Regions from separate parts of the Brevibacterium sp. BDJS002 genome, predicted to be linked through region 1. Evidence: riboswitches for the same ligand, from Rfam matches in the RefSeq annotation. Region 1 holds a riboswitch; each other region holds the start of a gene.
What was found. A riboswitch is a leader RNA that binds a small molecule or an ion and turns the genes downstream of it on or off. The one in region 1 is predicted to bind thiamine pyrophosphate.
Positions count from the first base shown of each region.

Region 2: another riboswitch for thiamine pyrophosphate. It lies ahead of thiO (glycine oxidase ThiO); the one in region 1 lies ahead of thiM (hydroxyethylthiazole kinase).
Region 3: another riboswitch for thiamine pyrophosphate. It lies ahead of PGC08_RS05530 (ECF transporter S component); the one in region 1 lies ahead of thiM (hydroxyethylthiazole kinase).

Region 1 covers NZ_CP116392.1:3,201,812-3,209,328, reverse strand. The annotation lists gene PGC08_RS14965 (GNAT family N-acetyltransferase) at 1-777, shown strand, start outside; gene PGC08_RS14960 (LacI family DNA-binding transcriptional regulator) at 1,044-2,066, shown strand; gene PGC08_RS14955 (substrate-binding domain-containing protein) at 2,186-3,280, shown strand; gene PGC08_RS14950 (ATP-binding cassette domain-containing protein) at 3,301-4,125, shown strand; gene PGC08_RS14945 (sugar ABC transporter permease) at 4,122-5,333, shown strand; TPP riboswitch at 5,600-5,703, shown strand; gene thiM (hydroxyethylthiazole kinase) at 5,691-6,557, shown strand; gene thiE (thiamine phosphate synthase) at 6,554-7,273, shown strand; gene thiD (bifunctional hydroxymethylpyrimidine kinase/phosphomethylpyrimidine kinase) at 7,270-7,517, shown strand, end outside.
Region 2 covers NZ_CP116392.1:1,796,037-1,803,553, reverse strand. The annotation lists gene PGC08_RS08415 (histidine kinase) at 1-90, opposite strand, end outside; gene PGC08_RS08410 (DedA family protein) at 244-909, shown strand; gene PGC08_RS08405 (histone deacetylase) at 918-1,565, shown strand; gene PGC08_RS08400 (2-dehydropantoate 2-reductase) at 1,519-2,445, opposite strand; gene thiE (thiamine phosphate synthase) at 2,497-3,165, opposite strand; TPP riboswitch at 3,189-3,292, shown strand; gene thiO (glycine oxidase ThiO) at 3,283-4,464, shown strand; gene thiS (sulfur carrier protein ThiS) at 4,461-4,709, shown strand; gene PGC08_RS08380 (thiazole synthase) at 4,711-5,478, shown strand; gene moeB (molybdopterin-synthase adenylyltransferase MoeB) at 5,475-6,725, shown strand; gene PGC08_RS08370 (SRPBCC family protein) at 6,663-7,166, opposite strand; gene PGC08_RS08365 (mismatch-specific DNA-glycosylase) at 7,237-7,517, shown strand, end outside.
Region 3 covers NZ_CP116392.1:1,190,955-1,198,471, reverse strand. The annotation lists gene PGC08_RS05555 (MmgE/PrpD family protein) at 1-150, opposite strand, end outside; gene PGC08_RS05550 (putative quinol monooxygenase) at 413-715, opposite strand; gene PGC08_RS05545 (DUF4916 domain-containing protein) at 800-1,339, shown strand; gene PGC08_RS05540 (universal stress protein) at 1,453-2,361, shown strand; gene PGC08_RS05535 (FN3 domain-containing metallophosphoesterase family protein) at 2,402-4,324, opposite strand; TPP riboswitch at 4,465-4,573, shown strand; gene PGC08_RS05530 (ECF transporter S component) at 4,606-5,226, shown strand; gene PGC08_RS05525 (ABC transporter ATP-binding protein) at 5,226-6,716, shown strand; gene PGC08_RS05520 (energy-coupling factor transporter transmembrane component T family protein) at 6,700-7,517, shown strand, end outside.

The DNA of each region.
Region 1 (7,517 bases):
GCCGGATTCCGAGTCCTGCGGGAACGCACCGCGTTGGGCTACACGGGAGACGTCTACCACCGCACCCAGGAAACGAATCCGCACCGGAAGATGCTCGCCGCACTCTGGCGCGAGAACCCGCTGAGCGTCATCGAACCTGGTCAGAAGGTCGTCACCATGGCGGCACTGCTGCACCGCGATCATAGGGGAGTCGCCTTCGCCAGCGAACTCATCCGCGCCTCGGGTCTCAGTCCTGAGGACTGGGTGCGCTCCTATCTGCGGGCCTATCTGCAACCGCTCGTCCACGCATTGTTGGCCCACGATCTCGTGTTCATGCCGCACGGTGAGAACCTCATCCTCATCCTGGATAACCACGTCGTGACCGGTGCCTTCATGAAGGACATCGGCGAAGAAGTCGCCGTCCTCGGTCACCGTGAACTGCCTGACGATGTCGAGCGGATCCGGGCGTTGGTTCCCGGTGACGAGAAGGCCCTGTCTGTGTTCACGGACATGTTCGACGGGGTGCTGCGCCACCTCGGCGGGATCCTCGATTCCGATGGTGTGCTGGGTGCACAGAAATTCTGGGCCCTGGTCGCCGAGGTGCTCGATCGTTACGAAACCGAGCATCCCGAACTCGCCCGTGGGCTCGCAGGCGACGTGGATCTGCGGGCAGAACGTTTCGCCCATTCCTGCCTCAACCGGCTGCAGCTGCGCAACACCGTGCAGATGGTCGACATCGGCAACCAGGCCGAATCGCTGCTCTACGCCGGAACGATGAGGAACCCCGTGGCGCGTTGATCTGATCGACCGACCGCGCTGACCCCACCGACCGATCGCGCAGCTCATCGCCCGATCGCACCGTGCACCGCCCGATTGCGAAGTGCACAGCATCTACCGAGGTGGCCGCTGGAACCCAGCGGCCACCTCGGCGCGGGTGTGGGGTGAAGGCGGAATCGCCGGATGGTCTGCGATCATGTGAGCACCAGCGGCTATCATCATTCCTATCGGTCGCCTGCGCGCTGACCGCAAGCGGTCCGTAGGATTCCCGACTCAAAGGTGTGGTCATGGCGAAGCAGAACGATCGGCCGACTCTGGCCACGGTCGCTTCGCGCGCAGGAGTCAGCATCAAGACCGCATCCCGGGTGCTCAACGGCGAAAAGCATGTGGCCGCGCGGACCGCCGAGAAGGTCGAAGACGCCGCCGCCGAGCTCGGATTCCGCCTCAATTCCACGGCCAGGCGCCTGCGCGCCGGTGGCAGATCTCCCTACATCGGCGTGGTCATGAGCGACGGGGACGACCCGTTCCAGGCTCGTCTCTTCACCCTGTTGGAGGCCGAGCTGAGCAGGATCGGACTGCGCCCGGTCGTGACGGTCACCGCCGACGACCCCGACCGTGAACGCGGCTTCCTCGACGAATGCCTGGCCAATGACATGACCGGCATCTGCGTCATCCGATCGCACCCGGACGCCGCTCGGTTCTACGCTGATGCGGCAAGCGCTGACGTGCAGATCGTGTCCTTCGATCCGTCGACGGCAGGACCCGGAGTCGACCTCATCGCCGGTGATGAGGAGCTTGCCGGGCGACTGGCCGCGACTCAACTCCTCAACCACGGGCACATCAGCCTCGGCGTCATCGGCGATCACTCGACGAGCCCCATCACCACCGCCAGACTCGCCGGAATCCAATCGGCCTTCGCCGGGCGCTCGGACGTCGGATGGCGAGCTTACATGCGCGAAGACGCCCACGACCTGGCCAGCGCGAAGAACGTCGTCGCCGCCTGGCTCGGATCGCGCAGCGCCCCCAGCGCGCTCATCACCCTGTCCGCGACCCTGACGCAGGGGGCCATCGATGCCTGTCGCCGGCTCGATGAGTGGCCGGCGCTGGTGGGCATTGACGATTTTCCCGCCGCGGAGCTCTTGGACGTGACCGTCATCGACCGTGATGTGCAGTCCATGGCCGCCGAGGCGGTCCGACGTCTGCAGGATCCGCCCGGTTCCGGGGCGGGAGGGGGTCCTCGCCGAGGTTCGGCTCGGGTTCCAGTCCATGTGATCGCCCGTGGAAGCGGTGAGGAATCTCCGGACAAGTGACGCTGTTCGGAGAGAGACTCCGATCACAATTTTTCGCCGAAACAGTTGACACCGGCCCCCGATCGGCGCATTATTTTGAACAGCCTGACAACGTTGTCAGAAAAATTGAAAGGTTCACAATGAGGCACAACCTGCAGTCCCGGAAGAAGCTCGCCGTCCTCGGCGCCTCGGTTGCTATCGGCGCTCTTGCGCTCAGCGGCTGTGGGAGTCAGAAGGGCCAAGGCAATGAGGAATCCGGTGGCGGTTCGGGTGGAGACGGTGAAGTCACCATCGCCCTGCTCCTCCCGGAGTCCAAGACCACCCGCTACGAATCGCTGGACAAGCCGAACTTCGAGAAGTACGTCGCCGAAGCCAACCCTGATGCGAAGGTCGAATACCGCAACGCCAACCAGGACGCGACGCAGCAGCAACAGCAGTTTGAGGCTGCGGTGACCGAAGGCGTCGACGCCATCGTGCTCGACCCGGTCGATGCCTCGGCAGTGTCTTCGGCCCTGTCGAAGGCTCAAGCCAAGAAGATCCCGGTCATCGCCTATGACCGCTTCTTCGAAGGTGCGGACTACTACACCTCGTTCGACAACAAGAAGATCGGCAACCTGCAGGGCCAGGCCGTCCTCGACGGGCTCAAGGCCGAGGACAAAGACCCGAAGTCGGGACCGGTGTGGATGGTCAACGGAGATCCGAAGGACCCGAACGCCGCTGACTTCAAGGCCGGCGCCGAGGAGACCCTGAAGAAGGCCGGCGTCGACATCACCGAAAGCCATGACACCCTCGATTGGAACCCGGACGATGCCCGTCAGTGGGTCGAAGGCCAGCTGCAGAGTGCGGACAAAGAGCCGATCGCCATCTACTCAGCCAATGATGGAACTGCCGGTGGTGTCCTCGCCGCCACCAAGAAGGCCAAGGTGAAGCCGGTCGTCACCGGACAGGACGCTGAGGTCGACGGACTGCAGAACATCCTCAGGGGTGACCAGTACGCCACGATCTACAAGTCGATCCCACCACAGGCGGAGTTCGCTGCGAAGGCAGCCGTCGCCCTGGCCGGAGGCGAGGAGCCGAAGGCTGGAACAACCTACAAGGACACTCCGACGGACTTCGTCGAAGCCAAGGTCGTCACAACGGACACCGTCAAGGACATCGTCGGTGATCAGATCAAGGCGGAAGACATCTGCACCAAAGACGTGAAGAAGCTCTGCGAAGACGCCGGCGTCAAGTAGAAATCGGCGAGTAGGAACATATGAATTCTCAACCCACTGATCCGGCGCCCGCGAACTCGCGGGTGCCGGAGACCGGAGCCGAACCAGTCCTCGAGCTGCGCGGGATCAACAAACGATTCGGTGCGGTCCAGGCACTGACCGATATCAACCTGACCATCGGCCGCGGCGAAGTCGTCGGACTCGTCGGCGACAACGGCGCGGGCAAATCCACCCTGGTCAAGGTCATCGCCGGAGTCCACGGCGCCGACGAAGGTGAGATCATCCTGGGCGGGCGGTCCCAGAAATTCGCGGCGCCGAAGGACGCGCAGAAGGCGGGAGTCGCGACAGTCTTCCAGGACCTCTCGCTGTGCGAGAACCTCGACGTCGTCGCCAACCTGTTCCTCGGCCACGAGAAGACCCGCGGCGGTGTTCTCGACGAGGTCACCATGGAGGCCAAATCCTGGGAGCTGCTGCGCAGCCTCTCGGCCAAGATCCCCAGCGTGAGGGTGCCGATCGCGGCTCTCTCCGGCGGACAACGTCAGACGGTCGCGATTGCCAGGTCCCTCCTCGGCGAACCATCGATCGTGATGTTGGACGAGCCGACGGCGGCGCTCGGTGTGGCACAGACCGCCGAGGTGCTCAACCTCATCGAGCGCCTGCGAGAACGCGACCTCGGAGTGCTTTTGGTCAGCCACAACATGGCCGATGTGCAGGCCGTGTGCGACCGCGTCCACGTTCTGCGCTTGGGCAAGGATGCCGGTGACTTCCCCGGTGACGAGCGCACGGACGTGCTGGTCGCCGCGATCACGGGAGCCAACGACAATGTCGTGACTCAGCGAGCGACCCGGAGGGGTGAGCGCCGATGACCCGCAACTCGTTCATCACCGACGAACGCATTTCGAGCGAGGGGTTCTTCGCGACATTCGTGCGTCGAGTCAAGGAGGGCCAGCTCGGCTCATTTCCGGTGATTCTGGCGCTCATCGTCATCGTCATCGTCTTCCAATCGGCGAACAGCAAGTTCATCTCACCGGCCAACCTGGTCAACCTGTCCACGCAGGTCGCGTTCCTCGCGATCCTGGCGTTGGGCATCAACCTGATCCTGCTCCTCGGCGAGATCGACCTGTCGCTGGCGCAATTGGGTGGGCTCTCCGCCTCACTGCTGGGTGTGTTGGTGGTCAGGCAAGGGGTTCCGCCTCTGATCGCACTGGTCATCATGCTGGTATTGGGTCTCGTCGTCGGCGCGATCCAGGGCTGGTTCTTCGCGGTGGTCGGGATACCGGCCTTCGTGGTCACTTTGGCAGGGTTGCTGGCGTTCACCGGGCTGACGTTGACCACTCTGGGCGTGCAGAAGAACCTGTCGATGGCCGACACCTTCGCCTTCGACTTTGCGAGCTTCTACTTCCCGGCGATCTGGGCCTACGTATTCGGGGCAGTCGCCGTCATCGGCTTCGGTGCGGGGATCATCTACTCGAAGCTGCGCCGTCACAACGAGGGACTCGACAGTCCCAGTTGGACCTCGGTGATCGTGCGCATTGCCATCCTCACCGTCGTCGTGTTCGGGTTCCTCATCCTGGTCAACCAGGACTTCGGTCTGGCGATGCCGTTCTTCCTCATGATCGTCATCGCGATCGTCATCGATCTGGTGCTGCGCAAGACCAAGTACGGGCGCTCGATCTACGCGGTCGGCGGCAAGGTCGAAGCCGCCAGACGTGCGGGCATTCGGGTGACTTGGGTGCGCATCAGCGTGTTCATGGCCGCCGGTGTGCTGGCCGCATTGTTCGGCTTCATCAAGACCGGTGTGACGACCAACGCGGGATCGACGCTGGTGAGCACACAGGACCTGCTCAACGCGATCGCCGCAGCGGTCATCGGGGGCACCTCGCTCTTCGGTGGTCGCGGTACAGCCTGGGCAGCCGTACTCGGTGCCCTGGTCGTCGGTGCGATCAACAACGGTCTCTACCTCATCGGCTTCAACTCCGATGCACAGCAGATCATCACCGCGCTCGTCCTGCTCACGGCCGTCGTCATCGACGCACTGAGCCGCCGCGGACAAAGGTACGTCGGACGGGGTTAGCGAACGTCGGGGTTAGCGAGGGTCACGGTTAGTGCCGGTCGCGGTTAGCGCCGGTCGCCCTCTCGCCAAGCAAGCTCATCGAGCGGACCACTGAGCGTCGAAAGTACCAGTTGCAACTGGTGCCCTCGATGATCAGTGGTCCGCTCGATGTGTTGGCATATAGGCGCCGAGGTGGGCCCGGGTTCCGGTTTGCCCTTCTCAGGTTTCCGCTCGCGCTCCTCAGCGTTGCCGCTTCGCCCAACTTCAGACGTGCTGATACAGTCGTGGGCAATGACATGGGGTGCCTGACGTTGATCGCGTGAGGCTGAGAGAACACCCATCGAACCTGATCTGGGCCATACTAGCGAAGGGATCGTCATGGTTGACTTCGACCTGCGTTCTGCCAATGCACGACTGCGTGCGAGCAATCCACTCATCCAATGCATCACGAACACCGTTGTGCAGCAATTCAGCGCCAACGTGCTCCTGGCCGTCGGTGCCGCCCCGGCGATGCTCGACCACGAGGCCGATGCCGCACAGTTCACGCGCATCTCCAGCGGACTGCTGGTCAACTTCGGCACCGCCACGAATCAGCAGTTCCTTGCCGCTGACGCCGCCATCGACGCAGCCAATGAAGACTCCAAGCCGTGGGTCCTCGACCCGGTGAGCATTGGGGCGGTCGACTTCCGGACCACACGAATCCGTCGCGCGGCGAACTCTTCACCCACTGCCATCCGTGGCAACGCCTCCGAGATCGCGGCACTGGCCGGAGTGGGCCTGGGTGGTCGGGGAGTGGACTCCACCGACGAGGTTGATGCGGTGATTCCGGCCGCGGCCGAACTGGCCAAGTCCACCGGAGCAATCGTTGCCGTCTCAGGTCCCAAGGACGCGATCGTCGCTCACTTCGACGGGGCCGACCATGTCGCCCGCCTCGATGGGGGACACTCCTTTATGCCGCTGGTCATCGGCACCGGATGCTCTCTCGGCGCAGTCACCGCCGCGTATCTCGTGGGCGCAACGACCGCCTCGGCGAGGTTCGAGGCCGTGGTCGCAGCCCACGCTCACTTCAAGGTCGCCGGTGAGACCGCCGCCGAGGGTGCACGCGGACCCGGCAGCTTCTCCGTGAACTTCCTCGATGCGCTGCACACGATCACGGGTGATGATCTGGCTGGGGTCCACGTCGAATCAGACAGGGTCGAATCAAGTGCGATCGACGCCGAGGCGATCGACGGAGCACAGTCATGAGCGCCTCGTCTCCCGAGGCGAACACCCGCCTGGCCGGAATCGACGCTCGGCTCTACCTCGTCACCGATTCGGCACAGTGCCGCGAAGCTGGACGCAGCGTCGCCGATACCGTCCGCGAGGCTGTGGGCGGGGGAGTGGGGATCGTGCAAGTCCGCGACAAGGACATCGACGACGATGCGTTCTACACGTTGACTCGTGAGGTCATCGCAGCCGTCGACAGCGTTCTGGTCGACACGAACCGTCGTGTCCCCATCGTCCTCAACGACCGAGTCGCGGTCGCCCAGCGACTCCTCGCCGAGGGAGTAGAAGTCCACATTCACGTCGGACAGTCCGACACCCCGGTCGAAGAAGTACGCGAACTCATCGGCCCAGAACCGCTGCTCGGGCTGTCGGCGGCCAACAGCACCGAATTCGTAGCCGCCCGGGAATCCGGCGTCGTCGACCTCGTCGGCATCGGGCCCGTCTACGACACCACGACGAAAACCGACGCACCCGACGGGATCGGGCCCGACCGCCTCGGCGAGCTTGTGGGTGAAGCGGGACTTCCCGCGGTTGCCATCGGAGGGATCAGCACCGATCGTGCCGCCGAACTGAGGGGCCGCGGTCTGCTCGGGATCTGTGTGGTCTCTGCCATCTGCCGCGCCGAGGATCCGCGTGCCGCAGCCGAAGAACTGCTCGCGGAATTCGGCGTCGGACTCGCGGAGGCAGCTCAGTGACCACACGGCCACCCATCGCACTGTCCATCGCAGGCACCGACCCCAGTGGGGGAGCCGGCATCCACGCCGACCTCAAGACCTTCACGGCCCGCGGGGTGCTGGGCACCACGGCCATCACCGCTCTGGTCGCGCAGAACACGCACGGCGTTTCGCGGGTCTATGGAATCGACGATGACTTCGTCTCCGACCAGCTCGACAGTGTGCTCAACGATATGCCCGTCGATGCCACGAAATCGGGGATGCT
Region 2 (7,517 bases), 1.4 Mb from region 1:
GAGGATGCCCAGCACCGAGGTGGCCCAACGGGTGACGAACATGCGGGATTCTCGGGGAATCCTCGCGGTCAGCGACGTCGGCCAGGGCATGAGTTGATCGTAGCAATGCCTTATACGGTCGCCCAGAGGATCGACCGCAGTCCTTTCTTCCGGTTTTCCGCATCATCTCTTCGGGGCGCCGTCCCGCAGGTGTGCACTGCGCCGCGTTCCGGGTGCGGTCGCGCTTCGATAGCGTCTGTGGACATGGACCTTGCCCTTGATATCCTCCGCACCACCGTCGAATCCCCGTGGGTGTACCTCCTCGTCTTCGTCATCGCGGGCATGGATTCCCTGTTCCCCATCGTGCCCTCGGAGACCGTGCTCATCACGGCCGCCGCCTATGCCGCCGCCGGCATCCCGAGTCCCCTGGGCCTGCTCCTGGCAGCCGTGGTCGGAGCCCTCATCGGCGACTTCGCCGCCCACCTCGTGGGGCGTGGCGGGGGTTCCCTGGTGCAGCGGTGGACCCGGTCTTCGAGGGCCAAGCGATTGCTGGCGCACACCGAGGAGATCTTTGCCCGCCGAGGTGGGGTCGTCCTGATCGCGGGACGTTTCATTCCCGGTGGGCGTTCGGCCACAACCCTGAGCTCCGGGATTCTGAAGTATCCACGCACCCGCTTCCTCATCTTCGACGCTCTCGGCTGTCTGGCCTGGGCGATCTATTCCATCGGGGTCGGTCTGCTCGGCGGTGTGCTGTTTGAGGACCAACCGCTGCTCGGCGTGGGATTGGGCATCGGCATCGCCCTGGCCATCACCGGTGTAGCGGAACTCACGCGCAGACTGCTGGCCAGGAGGAAAGCCCGTGCAGACCAGGATCCAGCGGCGCACCGAGACCCTGCAGATTGGACAGCCGCAGCCGTTGACGTGGCATGATGAATGGGATGTCTCAAGCGCTCGTGTGGTATGTCAGCTATGGGTCGAACATGCATCGTGACAGGCTCGCCTGTTACCTGCAGGGCGGCCGTCCTCCAGGTGCACTCGTCACCTATCCCGGCGCGAGGAACACCGATCCGCCTCTAGCGGAAATGGGCATCGAACTTCCCGGATCCATCTACTTCGCCGGCAGCTCCACCGTGTGGGGCGGCGGAATGGCCTTCTATGACCATCAGGTCCCAGGCCCCACACCGGCAAAGGCGTATCTCATCACCGCCGAGCAGTTCGCCGATGTCGCCGATCAGGAGATGAACCGCCCACCGTCATCCACGAATCCGCTGGAGACTTTGGCCAGCGAACTTCCCGTCGACTCCGCCCATTCGGTGGGACCGGGCAAGTACGAGACGCTCCTCGTCCTCGACCGCAAGGGCTCGATCCCGCTGGTGACGTTTACGGCCCCGCACGGATCCGAGGCAGTCCCCCACACCGTTCCCAACGAACCGTATCTGACGATGCTGCGCCTCGGCGCAGAGGAGGTCAGGTCCGTGACGACGCTCAGTTCAGCCTCGGAGCTCAACTTTGAATCGGAGCTCAGTTCAGCGTCGGAGCTCAGCTCTGCCGCAGCGACTCCCCAGCCCGCAGCTGCACGAGTGTGAGGTCGAGCAGCGGCGTCGCCACAGACAGATCCGCTGCCGTTCTCGCAAGGTGTCCGAGGATGTGCTCGGTTTCGCTGGGCAGGCCCGAAGTCACGTCACGGTAGAGCGATGAGGTGAACGACGAGCCCTCGGCGGTGAGCATGGACAAGGTCATCTCCCTGGCCTTGGCCGAGACCGGGTGTCCGCCCGCAGCCGCGACGGCCTCGAGCTCGTCGACGATCCGAACAATGTGCGCATGCCCTCCGGCCGCCATGATCGCCCCGACGGGTGCCCGGAACAGGCAGGTGACGACCCCGGCTGCGGCGATGAAGATCCACTTCTCCCACAGGGCGTCGGTGATGTTGTCCAGAATCTGCAACTTAAAGCCGGGAACATCGAGGGCCTGGGCGATGGAATCCGGGACGCCCGTTCCGTCGAGATCGCCGATGGTCATAACGGCGAGGTCCGTCATCTGGTGGACGGCACCGTCCATGATCGTCCCGACGATCTTGACCAGACCGCCCAGCACCTGGCCGGGGAACTCCTCGACCAATCGCTCGATCTGAGCCATGCCGTTGAGGAACGGAATGATGAGGGTGTCCTCCCCCACTGCGGGTCTGATGTCGTCGATGATCGACTCCAGACCGTTGGCCTTGACCGCGACGATCACCAGGTCGAAAGACGTCGAACTCGAGCCGTTGGCAGTGGCGAGTTCGGCTGCGGTGAGGACGGGGATGTGGTTCGTCCGGTCCTCCCCGGGTGCAACGAATCGCAGACCGTTGGCCCTCATCGTCTGTGCTCGGGCCTCGCGGACGAAGAATGTGACATCGCGTCCTGCTTCGAACAGGCGGGTGCCGAACGCTCCGCCGGTTGCGCCGGCTCCGGCAATGAGTATCTTCACTGTGTGCTCTCCCATGTCAGATGGATTCCGTGGCGTTTGCGTTGTGCGCTGTCACAATGCCTGTTTGAGTTCCGTAGCTGCCGCCGCGGGGTCATCTGCTGCGGTCACTGCGCGGACGACGACGATGCGCTGTGCTCCGGTGGCCTGGACTTCCGCCTGCCGCTCACCAGCGGAGATCCCACCGATTGCAAACCAGGGTTTGGCTGCGGTGGTGGCGAGCGCACGCAGGGGTTCGACTCCGATGGCGGCCCGGCCGGGTTTGGTGGGGGTCTCCCACACGGGGCCGAGACAGAAATAGTCGATCTCGGGGTCCGCCTCGGCGGCGTGGGCCTGTTCGATGGAGTGTGTCGAGCGGCCCAGGATCACGTCGGGGCCGAGGACCGTGCGTGCCTGTTCGCTGGTGAGGTCGCCCTGGCCGATGTGGAAGACGTCGGCGCCGACGAGGAGGGCCACATCGGCACGGTCGTTGACGGAGAACAGCTTCCCGTGACGGTGGGCTGCCTCCCTGAGGACTTCGAGTGCTTCGATCTCAGCGCGGGCTTCGAGGCCCTTGTCGCGCAGCTGGATGATGTCGACGCCACCGGCATAGGCGGCATCAAGGAACTCGGGGAGATCGCCCTGCGCGCTGCGGGAATCGGTGCAGACATAGAGCCTGGACGCGTGAAGCCGGTCCAGTCGTGCGGCTCTGTCTGTGTCGTGGACTGCGGCGTCCATTGTCATATCTGCGGCCATGCTCCTAGAGTAGAGGAGTTCGCGGGAGCCTCATAAAGGGGGCTGAGAGGGCTTTGTGCCGACCGTTCAACCTGATGCGGATCATGCCGCCGGAGGGAGAAGCACGTGCACGTCATTGTTGTGGGGGCCGGGATCATCGGCTTGTCCACTGCCTGGAATCTGCGCCGTCGCGGCGTCAGCGTCACCATCATCGATCCGGCTCCCGCCATGGGTGCCTCCCATGCTGCGGCGGGGATGCTGGCTCCGGCCGCCGAGGTGGTGTGGGGGCAGTCTCCCCTGTACCCGCTGATGCGTGCCTCAGCAGACCTGTACCCGGACTTCGCCGCCGAGCTGGCTGCCGCGTCTGGCCATGATCTGGGGTATTCGAGCGCCGAGACCTTTGTGTGTGCCGGTGACCGGGCCGATCTCGCCTCTCTGCGCGAACTCATCGACCTGCAGCGCGCAGCCGGTTTCGACGTCTCCCTCGTTCCCGGGTCAAGAGCCAGGGATCTGGAACCGGCGCTCTCACCCGGGGTATGCGGTGCGGTCACCATTCCCGGGGATCATTCGATCGATCCCCGTCGACTCACTGGTGCACTGCTGGCCGTCCTCGGTGACTCCGTTGTCCGTGCCCGAGTGACCGGTCTGCTCTCTCAGGCGGATCGGACCGTCGGTGTCGAACTCGAGGATGGGACGAGACTGCAGGCCGATCAGGTCGTCGTGGCCGCGGGCGGTTCCTGCAACGACATCTCCGGAGTTCCCGCGCTGCCCCTGCGCCAGGTATGGGGCGAGGTGATCAGACTGCGGGCGCCCGAGACTCTGACCCCGCTTCTCACACGCACGATCCGTGGGCTGGTCAAAGGTCGGCCCGTCTACGTTGTGCCTCGTCCCGACGGTGAACTCGTCCTCGGTGCCACGAGTCGTGAGGACGGTCGGTCCGGGATCAACGCCGGAGGCGTCCACCAGCTGCTGCGCGACGCCGAACGTCTCGTCCCTGCAATCCTCGAGGCCGAGATCACCGACATCACCACCCGCGCCAGGCCGGGCTCACCCGATGACGTGCCGATCATCGGGCGCATCGATCCCGGCTGTGTGGTGTCCACCGGCTTCTTCCGACATGGCATCCTCCTCGCTCCTCTGGGGGCGAACCTCACCGCCGACCTCGCGCGCGAGACCGGAACCCTGACGAGACCGACGGAGACACTCGCCGCGGTGACGCCCGACCGATTCGCCGAAGCCGCTCATGCTCAGCACCTCCAGACCACACCGACCGAAATGTTTCAGCAACCGACAGGGAGTCAACTGTGACCGACACGATCAGCATCACGCTCAACGGCGAGCGCCATGAACTCGCCCGTCCCACCACGGCCAGGGACCTCGTCTCCGGTCTCGTTGACAAGGACATCACCGTCGATGGCACACCCGTCGACGGCAGTCGTCTGGGCATAGCGCTCGCCGTTGACGGTGAAGTGATCAGGCGCGGGAAGTGGTCTGACTTCACCTTGGCCGAGGGGCACAGTGTCGACATCGTCACCGCTGTGCAGGGAGGCTGACATGAGTTGGAACGTCGACGAGGTGACCCTGAACTCCCGACTGGTCATGGGCACCGGGGGTGCCAGTTCGCTGAGCATCCTCGAACAGGCTCTGGAAGCCTCGGGCACCGAACTGACCACGGTGGCGCTGCGCCGCTATGACGGGACGGCCCGGGACTCGGTGTTCGCCATGCTCAACAGCATGGGCATCCGCATCCTGCCCAACACTGCCGGATGCTATACGGCCCGTGATGCTGTGCTGACTGCCCAGCTGGCCCGGGAGGCACTCGAGACGAACTGGGTGAAGCTCGAGGTCATCGCCGATGAGGAGACTCTGCTGCCGGATCCGGTTGAGCTGTTCAGGGCCGCGGAGGAACTCGTCCTCGACGGGTTTACGGTCTTCGCCTATACGAACGATGATCCGGCGTTGGCTAAGAGGCTCGAGGACGCCGGTGTCGCCGTGGTGATGCCGGCCGGTGCTCCGATCGGCAGCGGATTGGGCATCCTCAACCCCCACAACATCGAGACGATCGTCAACCGTGCCCAGGTGCCGGTGATCCTTGATGCCGGCATCGGCACCGCCTCCGATGCGGCCCTGGCGATGGAGCTCGGCTGCACCGCGGTCCTGTTGGCATCGGCTGTGACTCGGGCACATGATGCGACCGCCATGGCCCGAGCGATGTCCCTGGCCGTTGAGTCCGGTCATCTGGCTGCCCACGCTGGCCGGATTCCGAAGCGTCCGTTGGCCCTGGCCTCGTCGACCTTCGAGGGGATGGTGACTCCGGCATGAGCACCGCGAGCAATCCGGGTCCACTGGTCGCACCGACCGATTCTCTGAGCCCACGGGAACTCGAACGCTACGCCAGGCATCTGAGCCTGCCGGGGATCGGCATCGAGGGGCAGCGGCGACTGCGGGCCGCCTCGGTGCTGGTCATCGGTGCGGGCGGACTGGGAGCACCGGTCCTGCACTACCTGGCCGCGGCGGGGATCGGGTCGATGACGATCATCGACGACGATGTGGTCGAGGCCTCGAATCTGCAGCGCCAGGTCCTCCACCGCGATGCCGATATCGGCCGGGCCAAGGTCGATTCCGCCCGTGATGCTCTGCTTCGTCTCGATCCGGAGCTTGCAATCACCGCGATCAGCGAACGGTTAAGTCCTGACAATGCACTTGAGCTGTTTCGCTCCCATGATGTCGTCCTCGACGGAGCCGACAATTTCGCGACCCGCTACCTGTCCAATGATGCCGCCGAGCTCACCGGCACCCCGCTGGTCTGGGGCACGATATTTCGCTTCGCAGGTCAGGTGAGCACGTTCGTCCCCGGGCCTGGGCCGATGCTGCGTGACCTGTTTCCCGATATTCCTGAGGCCGATTCGGTCCCCAACTGCGCTGAGGGAGGGGTGCTCGGGGTTCTGTGCGGCACCGTCGGCTCCGCCATGGCCACGGAGGCCGTGAAACTCATCTGCGGCATCGGCACACCGCTGATCGGTCGTCTGCTGCGCTATGACGCGTTGGAGGCCGACTACTCGACGCTTCGGTTCTCACCGGATCCTGATCGTCCGCCAGTCACCGACCTCGCCGAGGTGGCGGTGGCCTGCGCCGCTGCCGACCAAGGACTAGGGGGCCAGAGTGCGAAGGGCTCAGGTGCCGAGAGTCAGGGCGCGCGACGGGACGATGAGGTCAGCATTGAAGAATATCTGGCCGAGTCCTCCCCTGCCATCCTCATCGATGTGCGTGACGGGTGGGAACGGCAGATCTCGGCCATTCCCGGCTCCGTTCACCTGCCGCTGAGCGTGCTGCAGGTCCAGGGGTGGAAGGCCGTGGAGGCCACGGCTATTCACCAGCCAGACGAGGTCATCTTCCACTGCAAGTCGGGGGCACGGTCTGCTCAGGCCGTGGCGCTGCTCAAGGAGGGTGCGCCGGGGGCCGTGCGTCTGCGTTCGCTGCGCGGTGGCATCGACGCTTGGTCGGCTTCAGGACACAAGACGGTTCAGGCGCCTGGCCAGACCGCAGTGTCCGGCTCTCATCACTCGTGAGTGCATCGACGTCGCCACCGGCCGCAGCAGCCGAATCGACCGCCGACGAGTGGTCACGCACCACACTGAGCTGATCGTGGTGATGGGGCCAGTCTGCTGCAGCGACCATGCGCCGCTCCCCCTCAGATCACCGTCTGCGGAGAACTTCACGAAGTACGGTGCATCGGTTTCCTGAAGTTCGATGCTGAAGCTCAACGTCACGCCGATCGGGCTGTTGACCTGGATGTCGGCTCGGCTTCCGGGGGCGGTCGTGTCATCGATGGGCACAGCCACGGGAAGGCCGGGCCACCATTGCGGCCACGCCTCGATGTCACTGAGCACTGACCACACATCCCGCACAGAGGCATTGACCCTCCACCGATTCTCGAAGTGGAAGGGTGCAGACTCACCGGCCTGCGGTCGGACATGGTGGTGGAGTGAGAGCTGGTGATCGTTCGTCATGGATCCCCTGGTGTTCGTGGATCGACGGGCGCTGATAAACCCGTTCTGACTCGACGGTACTGTGGAGACTGTGATTGAGGAAAGTTTCATCAGCTCCCGCCGACCTTCGCCTCTGGGAGGACGTAAGCCGACGAAGGACGACCTCGCAGAGTTCGCCACCGACGATCCCGATGCCATCGATGATGTCCTGCCCGGGCGTCCGGGAGAGCTGTCGATGCTCATCGTGGGAATCAACCCTGGGCTGTGGACCGCCGCGGTCAATGCGCCCTTTGCCAGACCGGGCAACCGCTTCTGGCCCTCACTGCATCAGGCGGGTCTGACCGATCACCTTGTCGATGCCTCACTGGGCCT
Region 3 (7,517 bases), 2.0 Mb from region 1:
GTTGTCGATGACGCGGTTGATCACCATTTCGGTGACCTCTGAATCCACTGGAGTCGGGTCTGAGGCGACCTCGGCGATCTTCCAGGCGAGTTGGTCTTCACGAGCCAGGTTCTCTGAGCTCTTGTACGTGCGGACTTCATGATCGATCATGGTTAACCCCTTCAAACGTCCTTGACCGTTCAGGTCTGAGAGTGGCTGACACAACTGTAGGCTACGTCACTTCTCTGTCACGGTCTGGTCAGAATTTTATCTCGACATCAAGATACTTTACCCGAAGGAACCTCGATCCCACCACCCGGTCCCGCCTACCGAAATTCGGCTGGACAGTCGCGGTGGAGGGCAGTGATTCCAGGAGGTTCCGGTGCGAGGACTCAGTCGTGAAGTACTTGCGGAACGCTCAGTCACGGAACGCTCAGTCACGGAGTGGGGATCCGATGACGTCGAAGTGGAATCCACCGAACTCTCCCGACAGCATGGGGCGGGCGGCTGCAATCGAGGCCTGCACCTCAGGGAGTTCCAGCGAGGCCCGATGCGCCTCGGCACTCTCCCACAGCTCGACGACGAAGACGGTGTCCGGCTGCTCATCGTTGACGCCGACCTCGTAGCTGAGACAGCCGACGCGAGACAGATGATCGCTGCGCACGGTCAGATGCTCAACCAGGGCGTCACGCTGTCCGGGTCGAACCCCAAGGGTGCCTGCATTCGCGAAGACCATACTCTCAATAATACCAACGAGAGTGATCTGCGTCACTGTTGCCTGTCAGGCTGAGCCGCCAGTGAACTGTGCCACAATTGATCCATGACGCGCACTGCTCTGGACTTCGACGAGAACTGGTTCGACGATGCCGAGTTCGCTCAGCTGCGACGGCGACTGCCAATCCCCTATGTCAATGCGATCCCCGTACGAGTGGGCGAATCGGGAGACGTCGAGCGAATCGGCCTCCTGCTGCGCAGCCTGGACGACGGAACGCTGGGGCGAGAGGTCGTCGGCGGGCGGATCCGCTTCCACGAGAGCATCCGCTCGGCGCTGATGCGCCATGCGGAGAATGACCTCGGACCGATGGCACTGCCAGTCATCCCACCTGCGATCGCACCGTTCCACATCGCCGAGTACTTTCCCACCGAAGGCTCGTCACTCCTCCACGATCCCCGCCAGCATGCGATCTCAATGTGCTTCATCCTCGAAGTCCGCGGCGAGTGCACTCCTCGCGCGGATGCGCTGAGCCTCGATTGGCTGACACCGGAGGAGACGCTGCGCTCCGACATCGTCGGCGAGATGTGCCACGGCCAGGAGCACATCCTCCGCTACGCGCTGGCTCATATGGGCTTCGCGATCTGAAAGGTTTTCTACATTCCGTAGAAGAACCTTGGTAGACTGAGTCCACGAGGACGGTTCTGATGACGGGGCCATCGTCCTCGTCCGGGTACAGTCGGCCCCACGGGAGGTCTGCCATGACTGCCGAGAACCGCTCCGCTGACCAGACATCGACCAACCTCGGAATCCTCGTCGGCTACGACGGCTCCGAACTCGCCGCGCGCGCCCTCGAATACGGAGCAGCCGAGGCCACGCGTCGCAAAGCCCCTCTCACCGTCGTCGCCGCTTATACCGTTCCCGCGATGATCTATCCGAACATCGCATCAATGCCGGAGGAGAACGAGGAGGAAGCGGCACTTCGGGCGGTCGAGAAGCGCCTCGGCGAGGCAGCCGGACTCCTGCGAGACCATGCGGGCAAGGTCTCCTACCGGGCCGATCAGGGCGACGCAGCCGGGGTGCTGAGGGATCTGAGCGCCCACGCCCGGACCGTGGTCGTGGGAGCCAGAGGCCGGGGCGGATTCATGGGCCGAATTCTCGGCTCGGTGTCTACGGCACTGTCCGCCCATTCCCACTGCCCGACGATCGTCGTCCCGGACCACCGCACGGAGCCGGACGGTGCGCGCGTGGTCGTCGCAGTCGACGGCTCAGACGCTGGGCGACTGGCGATGTTCACCGCTGCCGAAGTCGCCAACTCGCGAAATGCCGCACTCGACATCGTCTCCGTCCTCCCGGCCGGAGACGAGTGGCTCTACTGGTACCCCGAACTCGAGCTGAGCGCCGAGGTCTCCGGACGAAGGAAGAAGCAACTCGAGACAGCGCTCGAGGCCGAAGTCGCGGCAGTGGCCCAGCAGTTCCCCGACCTGCTGGTGAGTGCCGAGGTGCCCATCGGCGACCCTGTCGAGGAACTCCTCGAAGCCACGAAGACCGCACAGCTGACCGTCCTCGGCACTCGCGGGCGAGGAGCAGTCAGAAGTGCACTTCTGGGTTCGGTGTCACGCGGAGTCCTCCATCATGCCGATGGCCCGGTCATGGTCGTTCCGAGCTGAGCCGAGCGCGTCAGCGCAGAGTGGCTCAGCGCCGGCTGCGTCAGCGCAGGCTGCGGCGACGTTTGGACACGAGCAGCAGCACGGCCCCGATGATGACTGCGCCCGCACCGAGGCCGATCGGCAGTCCGAGCTGAGTACCGGTGCGCGGCAGATCGCCGCCGTCCGCAGCTGAATCTGAGTTCGCCGAGGTTGTGCCGGAGTCGGCGGGGGCAGCGGAGGCGGCGTTCGCGTCTGCGCCGTCGGATTCGGTTGTGCCGTCGTTGTCAGTCGTACCTTCAGCCTCAGTCGTGCCGTCGTTGTCAGTCGTGCCGGCAGTCGCAGCGTCAGAATCGGCACGTTCCGAGTCCGAGTCCGAGTCGGACTCAGCTCCGTCCGAGCTGGTGCCCGCATCCGCACTGTTCGAGCCGTCGCTTGAATCAGTGCCGTCGGCCTCCGGTGACGCGCCGTCGGCTTCAGCTGACACGCTGTCCGCTTCGGCTGAAGCACCATCCGCGTCCGCCGAAGCACTGTCGGCGTCTGCCGAGGAACCGTCGGAGCTTGCTGCAGCGTCTTCTGCGTCAGCGTCTGCTCCGGCGTCGGTTCCCGGCTCGGGTGCGTCATCGCCGGAGCGGGTGATCTCGACATCGTCGATCTTCTCGGACGCCGCCTGTGCTTCAGCCTGCTGCGCGCCTTCTGCTGGGACCTCGTAGGTCGTCGCGCGCAGCGCTTCGTCGCTGACCCGCACTCGGGTGAAGGCCGGGATGTCGTTGTGGACGCTCTTGGCCTCCCAATCCAGACCCGGAACATAGTCGTAGAATTTCGATCCCGAGGACGAGGTCAGAGTCAGGTACATCGTCTGCCCTTCCTCCTTCTCCTGCTCGAGACCGGCATCGGAAGACTCGACCTTCTTGCCTTCGGCATCCATGAGGAAGGTCCGGTTGTAGATGTGGTCGTGACCGGACACCACGAGATCGATGTCGTTGCGCGCAGCCACCGGTGGAATCGCCTCACGCAGCCGCTTCACGTCGAGGTCGCTGTTGTGGGTCGCGGTCGAATAGATGGAATGGTGGAACCCGAGGACCGTCCAGCGCGCCTCGTCCCCGTGCTCGGCCACGACCTCATCGATGAACTCCGCATGCTCGTCGGTGTCGGAGTCATTCGAGTTGATATTGATGAACAGAACCCCCGAATCGATGAACCAGTAGTCACCGCCGGACGCAACGAGTCCGCCTTCACCGTGGTCGCTGCTCACGTTCGGGCGGTTGAAGTGCTGCTCATAGGACTTCGAAGCGACATCATGGTTGCCGATCGTCGTCGCCTGCGGAACTTCCTGAGTCGCCTCCGGAGCCAGGTACTGCTCGTACTGCCCCTGGTCACCTGCTGAGTTCACCTGATCGCCCAGAGAGAAGAAGAACCGCGGATCCTGCGCGGTCTCCAGCCCCGAGTTCAAGGTCCTGTCCCAACCAGTCGCGTCATCAGGCTGCCCGCCGCCGGCACCGACCTGCGGGTCACCGAAGACAAGGAATTCGCTGTCGCCGCCGGAACCACCCGTGTCGAACTGCGCCACGGCTGAGTAGCCATCCTCTTCGCTGCCGACCTGGTAGGAGTATTCGGTGTCCGGCTCCAGACCGGTCATGCTCGCATGATTGTAGTGGCGCTTGAGATCGGTCGACAGGCCCGAGTCGCTGGTCTCGGCGCTATGGGCATCCTCGGGCAGAGCCGAGCCCTCAAGCTCCGAGGTTTTAGCCCAGCGGACCTCGCCCTCACCGGAGTTCTCGCTCATCCATGACAGGTTGCGAGCGCTCTCATCCGCCCCGACCTGCAGCACCACATCGGAGATCGCGGACTCCTCGTCCGCCTCTGGCTGCGTCGAGGGCGAGGTCGAGGGCGATTGCGTGGGCTCGGCAGGTGTGAGCCCGGCATGCGCAGGGACAGGTACTGCGACGAGAGCCGCCAGCAGTGCCGAAACGGACAGAATACTCATCGGAGATCTCAGGTGTTGTGCTTTCACCCGAATATTCCTACCCGTCGGTAATGAAAGCTCCGCCGCCGACGTGCGACCGCCGAGTCAACGGCAGGTGAACTTTCCGTAACGAGCTCTGCGCGTCGACTGGGGTACAGTGGTTCTCACGACAGGGGAGCGCCGAAAGGGGCGCTGAGAGTGCAGATGAAGCTGCAGACCCTCGAACCTGATGCGGCTAGCACCGCCGAAGGAAGTCGAGACTCTTCTACCCCTCCTTGATATGAGGAGGCACTATGCCAGAAATGACTGCGCCGGATTCCGCTGTGAAGACCGCGCCCCACTATTCCCAGGTACCGGCGACGAAGCAGTGGCGGGTCGTCGACTACGTTGTCACCGCCGTGCTGGGAATCGGCGTCGGACTCATCTTCTGGGTCCTGGCCCTGAGCTGGAAGGTCCTCGAACTCGGGTTCCAGGCCTTCCCTCCATCGATCGGCCTCATCGCCGGCCTCTGGGTCCTCGCCGGCCCTCTGGCCGGTGCCATTATCCGCAAACCCGGTGCCGCTCTGCTGTGCGAAATGATCGCCGCCATCGTCGAGGCGGTGCTGGGCTCTCACTTCGGAGCCACCGTTCTGCTCTCCGGACTCATCCAAGGCCTCGGCGCCGAACTCATCTTCGCGGCCTTCGGCTATCGCAGGTTCACCCTGTGGGTCACGAGCTTGGCCGGGCTGCTGGCCGCCGCGTTCATGTCCGTGAGCGAGAACATCATGTACAACGCCGAATGGCAGTTCGGCTACCAGGCTGCCTATGCCGTGTGCGCGATCATCTCCGGCATCGTCATCTCCGGCATCGGCGCCTGGTTCGCCTACCGGGCGATCGCGAAGACCGGGGCCCTGAGCGCCTTCGCCTCCGGCCGAGCGCGCTGATGGCCCTGCCGATTCGCGCCCGCGGGTTCTCGTGGCGCCATGCCGACCGTGATGAACCCGCGGTCGGTCCCCTCGATCTGGACATCGCAGCAGGTGAGAAGGTGCTTCTGCTCGGCCCGTCCGGGGCAGGTAAGACCACCCTCCTGCATGCGACCGCCGGAGTTCTGCCTGCCGAGTCGGGTGAGGCAGATGGTCAGCTTCTCATCGGTGACCGTCCACCGGATCCGCGCCGAGGTGAGACCGGGCTGGTCCTCCAGGACCCCGATTCGCAGGTGATCTTCTCCCGGGTCGGTGATGATGTCGCCTTCGGCATGGAGAATCTGGGCCTGCCCGCCGACGTCATCGCCGCTCGCATTCCAACTTCCCTTGCGGCAATGGGCCTGGGTCTCCCCCACGACCATCCCACCGCTGCACTGTCCGGAGGACAGAAGCAGCGTCTGGCGCTGGCAGGAATCCACGCGATGGCACCGCAGGTGATCATCCTCGATGAGCCGACGGCCAATATCGATCCGGACTCCGCCGCCTCCGTTCGGGATGCTGTCCTCGAGACCCAGGCGGCTACCTCGGCGACGATGGTCATCGTCGAACACCGGGTCGGACTGTGGCTCGATCACGTGGACACCGTGATCGTCCTCGGCCCAGCGGGCCTGCTTGCCCAGGGTCCGCCGAGGTCGGTCTTCGGTGATCCTGCGCTCGCCGAGGTGCTGGTTGAGTGTGGGATCTGGGTGCCGGAGACGGCCGGACCCTCCAACCCTGCGGTGCAGCCTGGTGCGGAACCGCTCCCCCACCCCGACGGCGAGGTCGTGCTGACGACTGAGTGCCTCAGTGTGGCTCGCCCCGGCGCGAAGGTTCCCGCGGCGACCGGCCTCGATCTGTCCGTTCGGTCCGGTGAGGCCCTGGGCATCGTCGGCGCCAACGGGGCCGGCAAGTCGACCTTGGCGCTGACCCTGGCCGGCCTCATCCGGGAATTCGAGGGAGAGGTGAGAGCTGTCGGTAATCTGCGGGATGGTGCCAAGCATGCCCGACCCTTCCGGTGGCCCTCAGCGTTTCTGGCTCCTCGCATCGGGATGGTGTTCCAGGAACCCGAACATCAGTTCCTGCGCTCGAGTGTGACCGAGGAGCTGGCCTTGGGACCGCGGCTGGCCGGATGGTCGAGTGCCGAGGTCGACGATCGCGTCGCCGAACTCCTCGAGGTGCTGGGACTTGAGAAGCTCGCCGAGGCCCATCCACAGGGCCTCTCGGGCGGTGAGAAGCGTCGCCTGTCGGTGGCTGCCATGATGGCGCCGCGGCCGCAGGTGCTCGTCGTCGACGAACCGACGTTCGGCCAGGATGCCCTGACCTGGGCCGGTCTGGTCGAGCAGTTCATCGACGTCCTTGCCCGCGGGTCCGCCGTGGTCGCGGTCAGCCACGACCATGCGTTCCTCGACGCCATCGGGGCCAGGCGGGTCGAGTTGAGTCGGAGGACGAAGGCAGGTGAGCGAATTGCGTGAGCACGCGATCGAGCACACCGATCCGGCTGGGCGAGCCACAGTTGCCACGGGCACCGAGGTCGCGGTGCATGATCCCGGCCAGCTCATTCCCTTGGTGCGCACCACGGCACTGGTCAGATGCAATCCGCTGACGAAGATCGCTGTGGCGCTCATCCTCATGGTCGGAACACTGTTGAGCATCGACATGGTCTCGGCGGGAGTCGTCCTGGGGTTCTGCCTGCTCGCACTGCCGACGACGGGGCTGGACCTGATAGCTGCACTCAAGCGTCTGTGGTTCCTGCCTCTCGGCGCACTTCTGGCGGCGTGGGGCACGGCGATTCTGGCAGAGAAGACCGGTGCGGTGGTCATCGACCTCGGTCCGGTCCTGATGACGACGGGTTCTCTCGAGGCAGCGGCCGCGATCTTCCTGCGTGCCTTGGCCTTGGCTATTCCGCTCATCGTCCTGGCCTCCACCATTGATCCTCGTGACCTCGCGGATGTGCTCATCCAGCGGCTGCACCTGCCCGAGGTGGTCGTCGTCTCGGTGCTCGCGGCGAGCCGACTGCTCGGGCTGCTTGTCAGCGAATGGCAGACTTTGGCGATGGCCAGACGGGCCAGGGGCCTCGCCGGGGGTTCGATCGTGCGGCGCACGGGGAGTCTCTTCGCCGGTATCTTCGTGCTGCTGGTGCAGTCGATCCGACGCGGTACCACTTTGGCCATGGCCATGGAGGGCAGGGCGTTCGGTCGTCCCGGACGGACCTGGCGCAGGCGCTCGACCTTCGGCGCCGGGGATGGTGTGGCTGTGACGGTGTCAGTGGCCGT